DNA from 2 places in the Paenibacillus sp. strain BS8-2 genome. Region 2 is predicted to be linked to the other one. Evidence: riboswitches for the same ligand, from Rfam matches in the RefSeq annotation. Region 2 holds a riboswitch; the other holds the start of a gene.
The links. A riboswitch is a leader RNA that binds a small molecule or an ion and turns the genes downstream of it on or off. The one in region 2 is predicted to bind ZMP and ZTP.
Positions count from the first base shown of each region.

Region 1: another riboswitch for ZMP and ZTP. It lies ahead of ACX1C1_RS24115 (GNAT family N-acetyltransferase); the one in region 2 lies ahead of rpiB (ribose 5-phosphate isomerase B).

Region 1 covers NZ_CM137010.1:5,540,191-5,546,974, reverse strand. Annotated here, with positions in the region: gene ACX1C1_RS24120 (tRNA dihydrouridine synthase) at 1-219, shown strand, start outside; gene ACX1C1_RS24115 (GNAT family N-acetyltransferase) at 856-1,965, opposite strand; ZMP/ZTP riboswitch at 2,017-2,098, opposite strand; gene ACX1C1_RS24110 (IS4 family transposase) at 2,776-3,948, shown strand; gene ACX1C1_RS24105 (transposase) at 4,338-5,501, shown strand; gene ACX1C1_RS24100 (hypothetical protein) at 5,990-6,295, shown strand; gene ACX1C1_RS24095 (hypothetical protein) at 6,497-6,784, shown strand, end outside.
Region 2 covers NZ_CM137010.1:1,328,235-1,335,018, forward strand. Annotated here, with positions in the region: gene ACX1C1_RS05745 (peptide ABC transporter substrate-binding protein) at 1-948, opposite strand, end outside; gene ACX1C1_RS05750 (serine hydroxymethyltransferase) at 1,669-2,916, opposite strand; gene ACX1C1_RS05755 (TIGR01440 family protein) at 2,947-3,555, opposite strand; gene rpiB (ribose 5-phosphate isomerase B) at 3,583-4,041, opposite strand; ZMP/ZTP riboswitch at 4,302-4,382, opposite strand; gene ACX1C1_RS05765 (low molecular weight protein arginine phosphatase) at 4,456-5,046, opposite strand; gene ACX1C1_RS05770 (manganese efflux pump MntP) at 5,125-5,685, opposite strand; gene ACX1C1_RS05775 (L-threonylcarbamoyladenylate synthase) at 5,840-6,784, opposite strand, start outside.

The sequences.
Region 1 (6,784 bases), 2.0 Mb from region 2:
GACGAAAAAATGGAGTTATTAAATTACCATATTGATTTATATGATCAATATGCAACAGAAATAGAACCGAGACCTTTCGTTCATTTGCTTCGTTTTTTCAAGATATACATGAATGGATTTGATAAGGCGGATGAGTTGAAAAGTGAGCTCATGCAAACGAAGTCAACCGATGAAGTACGTCAAGTGCTACAAAATTTTACTAATGAGAGTGTTAAATAATCGCGAGGGCGCTCATCATGTCGGATGACAAGCCGTTGTATGTAAAAATTCACATACGTACGGGCCACATGGTTGGATCGAAGCATATTCCAAAAAACGCTCACAGCCCCCACAAACAAACCTGTCGACTGTGAGTCGACAGGCTTGTTTGTGGGGGCTGCTGAACAACAATGACGGTATCGGGGGCGCCTGGGCAACAAATTGCAAGTTTTCGATACGTTGGCAGACCGTCTCCAAATCCTCCAGACCGGACCAATAATATTTCAGCTCTTGCCGGATTGTCTCTAATTCTTCGAACGAAACATGCAGGTCCGACAATTGCCGATACGTTGGGATGATATCGCGGAACATTGTGTAATAATACGGCCGTTTTATGAGCTCTTGCCTTCTCCATTCCGCAGCAGCTTTGTGGCTTGGAATACTCAATGTGTGCTGACGAATGTGAAGCTGTGCGCTTTCTGACAATAAGAAATCCGAATTTGAATACTTCGGGGCTATAGAGCCATTGAGTTAATGAATCAGAGCCACTTTATTAATCGAATAGAGCCATGATGTTAATGTGCAGAGCCAAGAGTGGGACTATGCGAACGGGCAGGATAACATTATGGGATTGTTGTTGAAAGGAAGACACCGACGCTAACGCGCCGGTGCCATTCCGATGATCTCCTTCTCATATAAGTTTGCGCTCCAGAAGCCCGCGTCAAATCGGCTCTGCAAGACGAATCCGAGGCTGATGTAGTATGAATTTAGGCTTGGGTTGTCGGCCATGCAGTCGAGGCGAAGCCAACTTTTTCCCATGGCCCGAACATAACTTTCCGCGGAGCGAAGGAGTTCGCCGCCGATTCCTTCTCCCTTGCGATTGCGCGAGACGCATAACCGATGAACATACCCCGCCTCGTCGTGAAATTGCTCTCCCCATATTTCCTCGTATCCCCAATGGACGGAGAAACAACCAACGAGCTCATTCCTCAGATCCGCGACGAACACTTCATTATCCCTGACAAATGCTTCGACAATCTGTCGTTCGAAGCTTTCGACGCGCCATTGCCAGAAGCCATACGCCGAATGAATCCATTGCGCTGCATCGATGAAAAGTGAGCGAATGCTGTCCACGTCTTCATCCATTGCCCTACGAATAGCGAGTGATTCGGAAGGCTCCCGTCTCCAGTCATGCTCAAGCCTCGAAGCAGTATCTATCGCCCGTTCCTCCCCGTGAAGCTTTGCGACAAGATGCAGCGCCGCATCAATGCCCGCCGTAACGCCCGCCGATGTAATGATTCGACCATTGTCCACGTATCGGACGTTCTCTATCAGCGTCACGCCCGCCGGCGCGGCCTCCATTAGCAAATTCATGGCCCGCATATTGGTGGTAGCACGTAGTCCTTCGAGAAGTCCTGCCTTGGCGAGCAGCAGTGCCCCCGTACAGACGGACAGCGTAAATGCAACCCGCTGAGAGGTTTCGTTAATCCAGGCGGTTAACTTCTCATTATGCATCTCCTTACGCGCCCCCCAGCCTCCCGGAACGATCAAGATGTCCGGCGTCGGACATTCTGAAGAAGCGAAGTCCGGCAGAATCGTCAGGCCGCTGATTGTCCGAATCGGTGCGTTCGATTCCAGGGCGACCGTATAAACCAGAAAGTCCTGCCCCCAGTTGCTCGCCACCGCGAACGCGTCGAAGGGTCCAGTTACGTCCAAAGCATCCACTTGCTCATATACCAGCACCGCTACTTTTTTCGCTACCCCCATGCCGACACTCTCCCCGAAAATTAGAAAAGCATCTGGTTAAAAATCAACCAAATGCTTTGCCCAGGCGAACGGCTTATTTGACAGATGCGCTCCCCCGTAGTAATCTACGTTCTCGCCAGTTACGCATCCCATTTATTTACTAATTATTATAAGACTAGTTAACGGTTGAGATCAACATTATTTTTCAGAATTATTCGAAATTGGCCACGGCAGGCAAGCAAGCAAGCAAGCAAGCAAGAGTTCATTAGATGAGAGGTTGTTAGAATATAAAGGTGTACTCGTCCTTACAACTAATTACGATTGTTAAATTAGTAGGCGGAGTTATTATTTACTTGATGGCTCTCCTCATTAACAAGCTGGTTCTATTTCGTTAACACAGTGGCTCTGACAGATTAACCAAGCGGCTCTGCCGCACCGAAGTATTCAGAATTTGAGAGTGATCACATTACGCTGGTCAGCGTTTACTATACGTGTGCCGATCAGGGGGGGGGGGGACAAGCCCCTCTTCAACCAATTGGTTGAGCGCATGGCGTACCGGATGCTTGCTCAAATTAAAGGTCTCAATTAAGTTGGTTCTGAGGATACTGATTTATTCCTGGCTGCCACACTATAGCTGCCTGATTGGAAGATATACATTTAAATTACCTTTTTTCAGTAGCGTTGCATAAAACATGACATGAGAATGTAGTCAACCTCTGAATCTAAATTGTGCTATAAATGTAAAAATCAAGACGTCCACGACAGAAAAAATCTCCTAAAATTAGAGGTACAGGTAGTCCCTGTCCTAATCTCTAATTAGGAGATCAGCTCATGGACAAGGATACACTACTTTCGTCATTTGGTAAATGGATTTCACCTATTAATTCAGAAATTTTTCAAGATTGGCAACGGTTCGGCACTCTCGATCGCTACTCAAAAAAGCTAACAACAATGGTGTTTTTGCTCCTATTCTTAGAAGCGCAGCTTCAGCAACGAAAAGGATTGCGTGAAATTATGAGAGCTGTTCAAGTCGATGAGAACTTTCAACAAGCGATTGGGATTTCCTCCATAAGCGCTTCTCAGCTTTCTCGCAAAAACAACAAGCTGGATCCGGATGTGCTGCAGACCATCTTATGTGATCTTATCTCGCAACTGCATCAGCAGCAGCTCCCAGTAGCTCGGAAGATTGGTCAGGTAAACGTTATCGATTCCTCGACGATTAGCCTCTGTCTGAACAAGTACAAGTGGGCAACGTTTCGCAAAACGAAAGGTGGTGTAAAACTACACCTTCGTGTCACCTTTGCGGAACCTGGATTGGTATATCCAGACAAGGTAGTGGTCACACCAGCGAAGCCTGCAGACCACACCCAGATGGATGTATTGATTGACGAAACGGACGCTACATACTTGATGGATCGCGGATATATCGATTACGAAAAGTATGATGATTACTGTGTACGAGGTATTCATTTCGTCTCGCGCCTCAAGAACAACGCCATCATTGAGGAAGTCGAAGAACTACCCGTGCATGCGGAGTCACCGATTATGCGCGATGTCAAACTCATCCTAGGCAAAGGAAACAAGCGAATGCAGCAGGCACTCCGCATGGTGGAGACCGTCGATAGCAAGGCCAATCCCGTACGCATCATAACGAATCGCTGTGACCTGACAGCTGAAGAGATTGGTGATTTGTATCGCAGTCGCTGGCGGATTGAAATCTTCTTTCGCTGGGTTAAACAGAATTTAAAGTTGGCCCGTTTTTACGGAACAGAAGAGAATGCGGTCCTGAATCAAATCTGGATTTGCTTGATTGCTTACTGCCTGCTGCTACTGATGAAGCTAGAGATCGCCAGGGATAAATCACTGACAGAACTTATGCACATGTTGATAACGCTGAAGTGGCGACCGTGGGAAGTGCTCCATGCAGCCCTCCACCGGAAACCGAGTCGGGCGTCCAAGGGACGACAGAAAAAGCAGTCGCCAGCCGATATCATAATACAATAATGCAAACATGAGGGTTAATTTCAATAAAATACCAAATGGACAATGACTGCCTGAATAGGTGAGCCCCTTAAGTTTTTCGCTAGTGCCACCGGGGCCTGTTTTCAGATAATTCAGATTAAGTGTCATGTGAACTTTTATGCAACGCTACTGACCTTTTTTACATGAACTATGCAGTTCAATCCAAAACTTAGTAATCAAACAAAAGTTATAAAGATGTAAACGAAACAACGAGAAACCTCTTGATTTTTTCGAATCACCATAATAATCACGAAGAATACCTTTCCAACTAGGTATATCTTAGAGGATTTTAGGTGATTTTTGTGAAGGAAACACTGGAACAACCTCAATTTCGTGATCTTAATCAAGGCCAATGTGCGGGAGCACCTGTTTTGCGCTCGCTTTGGGATCGATTTGATTATTCTTTGCTGTTAACGCAATCCGGCATTATGAAACGTAATGGTGTGCCTTATTGGATCCTTTGCTTTATGTATAAGATGGGTCTCGTTTCGAACTGTACTTCCGTAAACCAGATGTCCCATTTGGCAGCTAAAGATGCGCTACTTTCCATGATGTTCAAGCCTTACAAGCTGGCGCAGTATACACTTAGCCGATTTCTCACTACGCCGTTCGCTTGGGTGACATTCGGTCTTAAACGTGTGGAACGATTGCAATGCGATAGCGACACCATGCTTCGGGAAGGCGATATTATTAATTTGGATGACACTCATGTTGCACATCCTTATGCCAAAAAACTTCCTTTTATTTGCTGGTTGTTCGATTCCTCTTCCAAAGTTTACAGTTGGTGCATGAATGCCGTGGTTATCCAGGCTGTGCTTCAAAATGGCTTAGAGTATCCCTTGCTTTATCGATACTGGCGGAAGAGCGATGACGATTCCGGTTTGACCAAATATGAGCTTTCTCAGCAACTCTTGTTGATGCTTCGTGAATCGGTGAAGTGTCGTCTTTGGGTAGCGATGGATCGGTGGTATCTGAAAAAAGAATTCATGACGTTCTTAGCATTACACGGATATGACTGGGTAACAAAAGCAAAACGAAACACGGCCCTTTATCGAAAAGTCTCGTGTTCCGGGCGAAGAGATCGTTACGTCCCCGTCTCTGCTCGGCAATTGATTCGAGAGAGGTATCCTTCACTCGTTTCTACGGGGAAAAAGGGACTCACAGCAGTCTCCATACCCGATGTCTATATGAAACTCCCGTACACAGCGATCGGACGAAAGGGCCAGGCGACGAAAAAATTCCGATTCGCGCCCATCGCTGCGATTACAGTTATTCGATCGAATGAAGATGAAGATGGTATTGTCCTTCTAGAAGAAAATGAGGAGAGCCCTGCCGTATACAAAGGAGACTATCTGATCATTAGCAATCGTCATGATGTACCTGTGAAAGCGCTTGAAGTGTACGGAAAGCGCTGGCGCATTGAAGTGTTCTTTCGGATGGCAAGCAAGATCTCGAATTTGGAAAGTGCCGCTCGACTTCAGAAGTGCATCAGCATGCTCACATGGAAATGTTATTCGCGACTGAAATCCTCCTAGCTTAGGCCCTGTGGCAAGTAAACAAAGAAAAAACGAGTAATGAGAGCTGCACCCACGGCGAAATAGTTCGCGGACTCATCAAAACTCGTTGCCAAATTCGAACAAGAAACCACAAGGGCACTGAACGAATCTATATCGATTTTGACATAGACGCACGATGCTTTGCAAGTCTTATTTCCGCATACTGGCCGAAGAATCTGCTTATGACTTGGTGGCCCGTTTATTCAAGCGTTAATTCTCACAATTACCAGTTAATATCGTGAACTGCATAAGTCATGCAAATGAATAGTGCTGCATTTAAGAGGCTATCGACCCTTTTGGTCTAATAGGAAAAATACCAATTATAGTATTATGTAAATTGTTCAATTACGATTTATGCAACGCTAGTGAAATAGGTAATATATGTTAAAAAATCTATTTACAAAAATGATAATTAATGGTAGAGTCTATTTAAAGAAGAATGGCATCCAAATAAAGGAGGAACTGTTTTGATAAAAACAAAACACTCATTTACAACATTACTTATAGTGGCAATATTTGCAATTACTGCCGCAAGAGTATACGCCGGTCCTGTTGCAGGAGGACATCTATACTTTGACGGGGGTCAAACAGGCACTTTTGTATATTCCCATATTTATGATCATCAGCCTGAAGACGGAAATGATTATGAAGTTAAAGCCAGTGTGAAAGTTTGTTCAAGCGTAACCACATCGGGTTGGTTGCCAGATAGTGCTTATATTAGTGCGGATAGAAGTTTCTGGTGCAATGAATCTTCATACTATGACTATCGGTAACTAAAAAGTTTAAGCATTGGTGCCATTTTTTTAAAATAACTATTGGATGTCATTCTTCTTACTCCAGTGGTTAATCTTCAAATGACAAGAATTACATATTTTCGTTAGTGTAATAATGAACTATGGTAATATTTATTTACTATTAATATTTTTTTGTAGATCGTTGCATTTCTATTAATCGCATTTAAAAGGTGGTAAACAATGTTTAGAGTATTGTTTGTTTTTATAACAGGACAGTTACTTCTTTTGTCCATTATATATAACCAGTCCGTTTATCCTATTTATGAGCTGAATCGTTTGGGAGATCCGTCGCTTCAAACGTATAAAGTTGAAAATTACACGGGCAGTACGCTAGAAAAACTATACGGAGCACTGCATGAGCAATGTATATATACTGGGAAATGCAATGTTCAGTTAATAAAAACCCCGATTTCCACAGAAAAGAATGAAATGACTTATGATGTGTATCATAGTCAAATTACGAAAATT
Region 2 (6,784 bases):
CAGATAGTAGTAAGTCGAAGCAACAGATGTTACTTCTGCTTTCTTCTCTTCGATCAGCTGTTTCGTCATGTCCGTAGGTACGGAACCTGCTTGCGCGCCGATCCAGTCGATTTTGTCTGTTTCGAACAATTGGTAAACCGTGTTCTCGTCTTCAACCAGAGAAATCGTTACTGTGTCGAAGTTAACAGCGTCTTTGTTGTAGTAGTCAGGGTTTTTCGTAAGAACCAGCTTGTCCGCATGAGCCCACTCTTTCAGAGTGAAAGGACCGTTGGATACGATTGTTTTTGCTTCTGCAGCCCATGCTTCGTTGCCTTCTACAGTCGCCTGATGAACGGGCAGGTACGTGTAGTGCGCAAGCAAGCTAGGGAAGTAAGGAGCTGGTGTGTACAGTTTAACTTCCAACGTGTAGTCGTCAGTTGCCTTAACGCCTACATCATCAGCGGAAGCTTCGCCTGCATTGAATTTCTCACCATTCTCAAGGTAGAACAACATGTATGCATACTCGGAAGCTGTTTCAGGGTTCAAGCTGCGTTTCCAAGCATATTCGAAATCGTGAGCAGTAACAGGGTCGCCATTGCTCCACTTCACATCGTCGCGAAGTTTAATTGTGTATGTCTTGCCGTCTTCAGATGCAGTCAGTTCTTTTGCAATCGCGTTCTCAGGCTCACCTTTTGTGTTCAGGCGAGTAAGACCTTCGTACAGACCTGCAGCTACGATGCTGGACTGAGCGTCTGTCATCAATGCGGGATCCAAGCTCGGCGGTTCGCTTGCAAGAGTGAATCGGAATTCTTGTGGAGTGCTTGGTGTTTCTTCTCCACCGTTGTTCGCACCGTTGTTGGCTGGATCAGCATTCTTGTTGTTATTGCTTGTACAAGCGGTTAACAACATGCTGAATGCAACAACGAGGACTAGCATGAATTGGGCTGGCTTTTTGAAACTCCCTTTCACATACATCAACTCCTAATTTTATATATAATTTTTTAAAACCGTGTTGAAGAGTTGCAAAAGATGAATTTTAATGAAGTGTCATAATTTCTCACATGAAAAATTATTTATTCGACGTTAAACAATATACAACTTAAAATTAATAATTGTCAACAGATAACTACCCGTAAAACTTTCCAGCGACACATTTACTATTTCCTTGAGACTCGAAAATTATGAGCCCTGCCGCTATTCTTAAAATTTCCCAAAGCTTTAACACGACAACGCACATTTGCACTAATGCGTTTAATATTTACTGTATTTATGTGCTAATACGCTATTGTAATACCATTTTAATGCGTCATTACTTGCACTTTCATGCACGAACTTTCGCGAAGAACCTCATATCATGGCACAAATTCATATAAAATTTGTAAGTATCATACGGAGTGACCCTATCATTTTGAAACTTTATACCACATAAAATGATCGAAATAATCGTAATTTTGATCAAGATCTCCTAAATCAACGATACATAAAAGTTATTTTTTTACTTTTTACAATAATGAATATTATAATTATATAATGTTGTTTTTATCATCAATTTAGTTGTTTGTAACAGCCGAAAATGATTGGCATATAATCACTTGTTCCTTTCATTGATCTGTCACACATCATTTTCCAAAAAACAAAAAAAGCACCGCTGTAGCATTGTGCCACAGCGGTGCTTTTCGTATGCAGATATTAGTATGTCATGTTCGGATAAAGAGGGTATTGAGCCGTCAGGTTGCGCACCTTGACACGAGCTTGCTCCAAAGTCGCGCTATCCTCGGGATTGTTAAGCACAAGTGCAATCACTTCGGCGATCACTTTCATCGCTTCTTCGTTCATGCCGCGTGCTGTTGCAGCCGGAGTACCAATTCGAATGCCGCTTGTAACAAATGGGCTTGTAGGGTCGAATGGAATGGCATTTTTGTTAACCGTGATGCCTACTTCGTCAAGCACATGCTCAGCCGCTTTGCCTGTGATGTTAAGGCTGCGCGTATCGATCAGCATAAGATGATTGTCTGTGCCGCCAGAGACGATGTTGATCCCTCTGGAAAGCAGCTCTTCGGACAATACTTTTGCGTTTTTCACAACGTTTTGTGCATATTGTTTGAATTCTGGCTGCAGAGCTTCACCAAGTGCAACTGCTTTAGCTGCAATGATGTGCATCAGAGGGCCGCCTTGAGAGCCAGGGAATACAGCTTTATCAATAGCAGCTGCCCATGCCTTACGGCAAAGAATCATGCCGCCGCGAGGACCGCGTAATGTCTTATGCGTTGTTGTTGTCACAAAGTGTGCATGCGGTACCGGGCTCGGGTGTAGACCAGCCGCGACCAATCCTGCGATATGTGCCATGTCGACAAAGAAGAGTGCGCCAACTTCATTGGCGATTTGACCCAGCTTCTCGAAGTCGATAGTACGCGGATATGCGCTTGCGCCAGCTACCAGCATACGTGGACGGTGCTTGAACGCCAGCTTGCGAACTTCTTCATAATCGATTGTGAAGGAATCCTCTTGAACGCCGTAAGCTACAAAGTTATAAAGCAAGCCAGATGCGTTAACCGGGCTACCGTGCGTCAGGTGTCCGCCATGAGCCAGGTTCATGCCAAGCACAGTGTCTCCAGGCTGAAGGGCTGCCAGATATACGGCCATGTTCGCTTGTGCGCCGGAATGCGGTTGTACGTTAGCGTGATCTGCGCCAAACAGTTCCTTCGCGCGTTCGCGAGCCAAATCTTCTACGATATCGACATGCTCACATCCACCGTAGTAGCGTTTGCTAGGGTAACCTTCTGCGTATTTGTTCGTCAGAACGGAGCCCATTGCTTCCAGCACAGCTTCACTAACGATGTTTTCGGATGCGATCAGCTCAATATTGTCGCGTTGACGTTGCAGCTCAAGGCCAAGCGCCTTTAGTACTTCCGGATCTTGTTTACGTAGATTTTCCATAACGATAATTCCTCCCAAATGTAATAATGATTATTCGCAATGATGCATAGATTGTTCGGCAGGCAGGGTCTTAAGCGGTTCATATACCGCTCTTGCGCCCCCGATAAGTTTAGGTCTTGTGATCGCCATCGTGACATGCGCTTCACCGATCGAACGGATCGAAGGTCGAACGGGTACAGCTACCCGCTTCAGATGCATGCCGATAAAGGTATCTCCAATGTCAATACCCGCATGAGCGGCAACCGACTCCACTAAACAAGGATGCTCCAATTGGTCATACGCATACGCTGCCATGGAACCTCCAGCCTTTGGCACTGGAACGGCATGGACGAGCTCCAATCCGTACCGCGCAGCCGCCTCTTCTTCGATCACGAGCGCCCGGTTCAAATGCTCACAGCACTGGAACACCGGGATAAAGGCGATTTCCCTTCTAACGGCTTCGACGCCGGCATAGATGGCGGCTGCCGTCTCCAGCGCTCCTGCTGTACCGATACGCTCACCGATTACTTCGCTGGTGCTAGCGCCGATAATAAGCAGTTGGCCTTCGCGAAGGCGTCCGGCAGCAGCCAGCTCCCGAACAATGGTCTCGACGGAGACTGACCATGAAGACGAATCGTTGTTCCGATCAACTGTGGTCATCATACACCGCCTTCCAGCCCCCGCCAATTAAGCGCGCGCGTTGTATTTTTTCTCGATTTCAAGCACTTTGTTCACGCGGCCGACATGTCGCTCGCCCTCCGAGAACGGGGTAGAAAGCCACACCTTTACGATCTCTTCAGCTACTCCAGGTCCAATTACGCGTTCACCCATCGCCAGCACGTTCGTGTCGTTGTGTTCGCGAGTCGCCTTGGCCGAGAATAGATCATGAACAAGCGCGCAGCGAATGCCAGCCACCTTGTTAGCAGCAATCGACATCCCGATGCCTGTGCCGCAGATCAAGATACCGCGATCCGCTTCGCCTGCAGCAACTTTCTCACAGACAGGCAATGCATAGTCCGGGTAATCGACCGATTGATTGCAGTCGCATCCTACATCTTCGATTTCATGTCCAAGCGACTCCAAGAACGGCACGATTACATCTTTCAGACGGTAGCCTGCGTGATCGGCTCCAATAACAATCTTCAATGCCAACACCTCTTCTTCAGAATTTCCTTGCCCGGTTACTTGCACGTAGCAAATCACCCTATGGTGCTAGTATACCTCTCCAGCGGAAAAACCTCTATCGGCCAAGCGTAACAACCTGGCAAAGGGCCAAGATCACACACATTGCCGAACTTGCAAAGGCGAAGAAATACAAGACAATTCAGCGTTTCTCGAACTTCGACACAACGTTATCACCTTGAAAAAAAACAAAAAAAGAGCAGACATGCTACGTTCAGCATGATGCTCTTTGCCCAGGCGACCGGCCGTATATTCCGATGCTCCACCGTGGTTACCCACTTCCGTCGCCAGTTACATCGGAAACCATGTTTTGTACCTTCATAATAGCGCAAGAACGATCAGAAAGCAATCCGGTTTTCTCTTCCTTATCGCCTATTTTTAACGCGACATTCCCTTAACTGACAGCTTGTCCAGCAGTTTCCCGATCGCCTCTTCGATCTCTTGGGAGCAGCTCTCATAAACGGACTGCGAGCCGCCAAACGGATCAGCGATATCAAAGCTAGGAATACTCCGCTCCAGATCCAGCAAACGGCGGCGCTCCTCACCGGTCAATTGCTGACCAAGCGCTCCTTTCATCTGCATGTCGCTGTATAGGCTCTCCAGCTCTTCGATATTGCGCAGCACATCCGGATCCGTGTTGGCAAATTCCTTCAGCGTAAACGTCTTGTCCACGGCTTCCGGGTGGACGTGAAGCAGGTCGCTCTTGTGACCCGAGGTCATCGTCAGGATGAGATCGGCCCAATCAACCGCTTCTGCCGTTAGCGCACGGGACGAACCTTGATGTGCGACCTCTCTCCGGCCAAGCACCGCAAGCGCATTGCCCGAGATCGGCAACCCATCAACGGTCGACACGCCAGCGGATCGTACAACAACGGTCATTCTCCTCTTCGCCGCATGGACGCGAAGCAACGCTTCCGCCATGGGAGAACGACAAGTATTGCCGGTGCACACAAACAAGATACGTTTCATATTGGTTTTTCCCCTCTCTATTACGATATTCGTTAAGGCGAAACGGCTACGCCGTCCTTGGGACTTCATGAACAACCTCTATAGGACGAATAGAACGCCGAATACGAGCAGTATCGCCCCGCCAAACGCCTCTCCGTATTCTCCTAGATTGCCGCTTACCTTCCTGCCCAGAAACAAACCCAGCATCGACATGATCCCGCCAGTGAGACCAAACAACATGATGGTCAGCCATAAATCAGCAGAAAACATCCCTAGCGTGATACCTACCGAAAAAGCGTCGATGCTCACGCTGAGCGCCAGAACTAACAACCCCCAGAGAGAACGATGATCAAACGATAACGCTTCTTCTCCCTTAAACGAGTTATAAATCATATGACCACCAAGCAGAATGAGCAGAATCCCCGCCGCGATCGAGGCTACTTGTCCCAATAAACCACTGACGAGCTGACCCGTCAACAATCCTCCGATCGGCATAAGAACATGGAACAAACCGATAACGAAGCCCAGCTTCACAATCTCGCGCAGTCTAATACCCTTAAGTCCTATGCCAAGCCCCAACGAGAAAGCGTCAAACCCCAACGCCGCCGCAATGCAGAGCAGCGTCAGTACTTGTCCTGTATATACATTCGCATCCCACACTACCATCTCCCCCAAGTCCGCCGCGAGTTCTTTAATCAACATATGCGGACAAGGGAGCAATACATACCAAATGATGGATGATCATTCAATTAATCGTTTGTTAAACGTGCAAGATGAAACGGCTGATGCGTCAAGCACATCCGTTTTATCGGACTTAAGGGACGATTATAAGTCGACCTCCAGACGCTTTGGCCATCCGGTTCAGCAAAGCCGCCCCGATCCCCGCTTCGCCTGGTGACTCCGCCCATATACGCTGTATACCGGCCGAATCAAATTGCCGTAACGCCGCATACAACCCCCGTGCCGCTTCTGAGAGTCTTGTTTCGCTGCCCATGCCAATAACTAAATCTGCGTCATAATGAGCAGCACGTTCGTCGAATGCGAGTACGCCTGTCGTAAAGCCGCCCGCGCGGCTATCTTCGATCGCTGATTGAATGACGGCTGAAACCAAAGCACGCTCACCGCTCACAAGCGTTAACTCGCCTTGCGGCGCGTAATGGGTGTACTTCATGCCTGGCGAACGAGGGGCCGAGCCATGAACAAGTTCGTCGTCCGTTACAATGTCCGCATGGGGCAAAGCAGCTTGCAGCGCCTCTGCCGTGATGCCTCCTGGCCTTAGGATACGAATGATCTCTTCTCCCTCGAGCTCCACGACTGTAGACTCCAGCCCGACACCCGTCGCTCCGCCATCCACAATGCCGTCAATACACCCCGCGAGATCCTCCAGCACATGTCCTGCTGTCGTTGGGCTTGGACGCCCGGAACGATTGGCGCTAGGAGCCGCTACCGGACATTCGGCCAAACGGATTAGTTCGAGCGCTACGGGATGATCCGGCATTCGAATGGCGACAGTGGCGAGACCGGCCGTTACCAAAGGCGATAACACACCTTCTCTAGCAGGCAACACCACCGTGAGCGGACCTGGCCAGAAGCGATCCATAAGCTCGTCTACAAGCGGAGAATGCGGCAGTGTCAGCTCACCAAGCTGGTTTCGGTCCGCAATATGCACGATAAGCGGATTATCAGACGGTCTTCCCTTGGCCTCAAAGATCCCGGCCACCGCTTCATTGCTGCGCGCATCCGCACCTAGACCGTATAC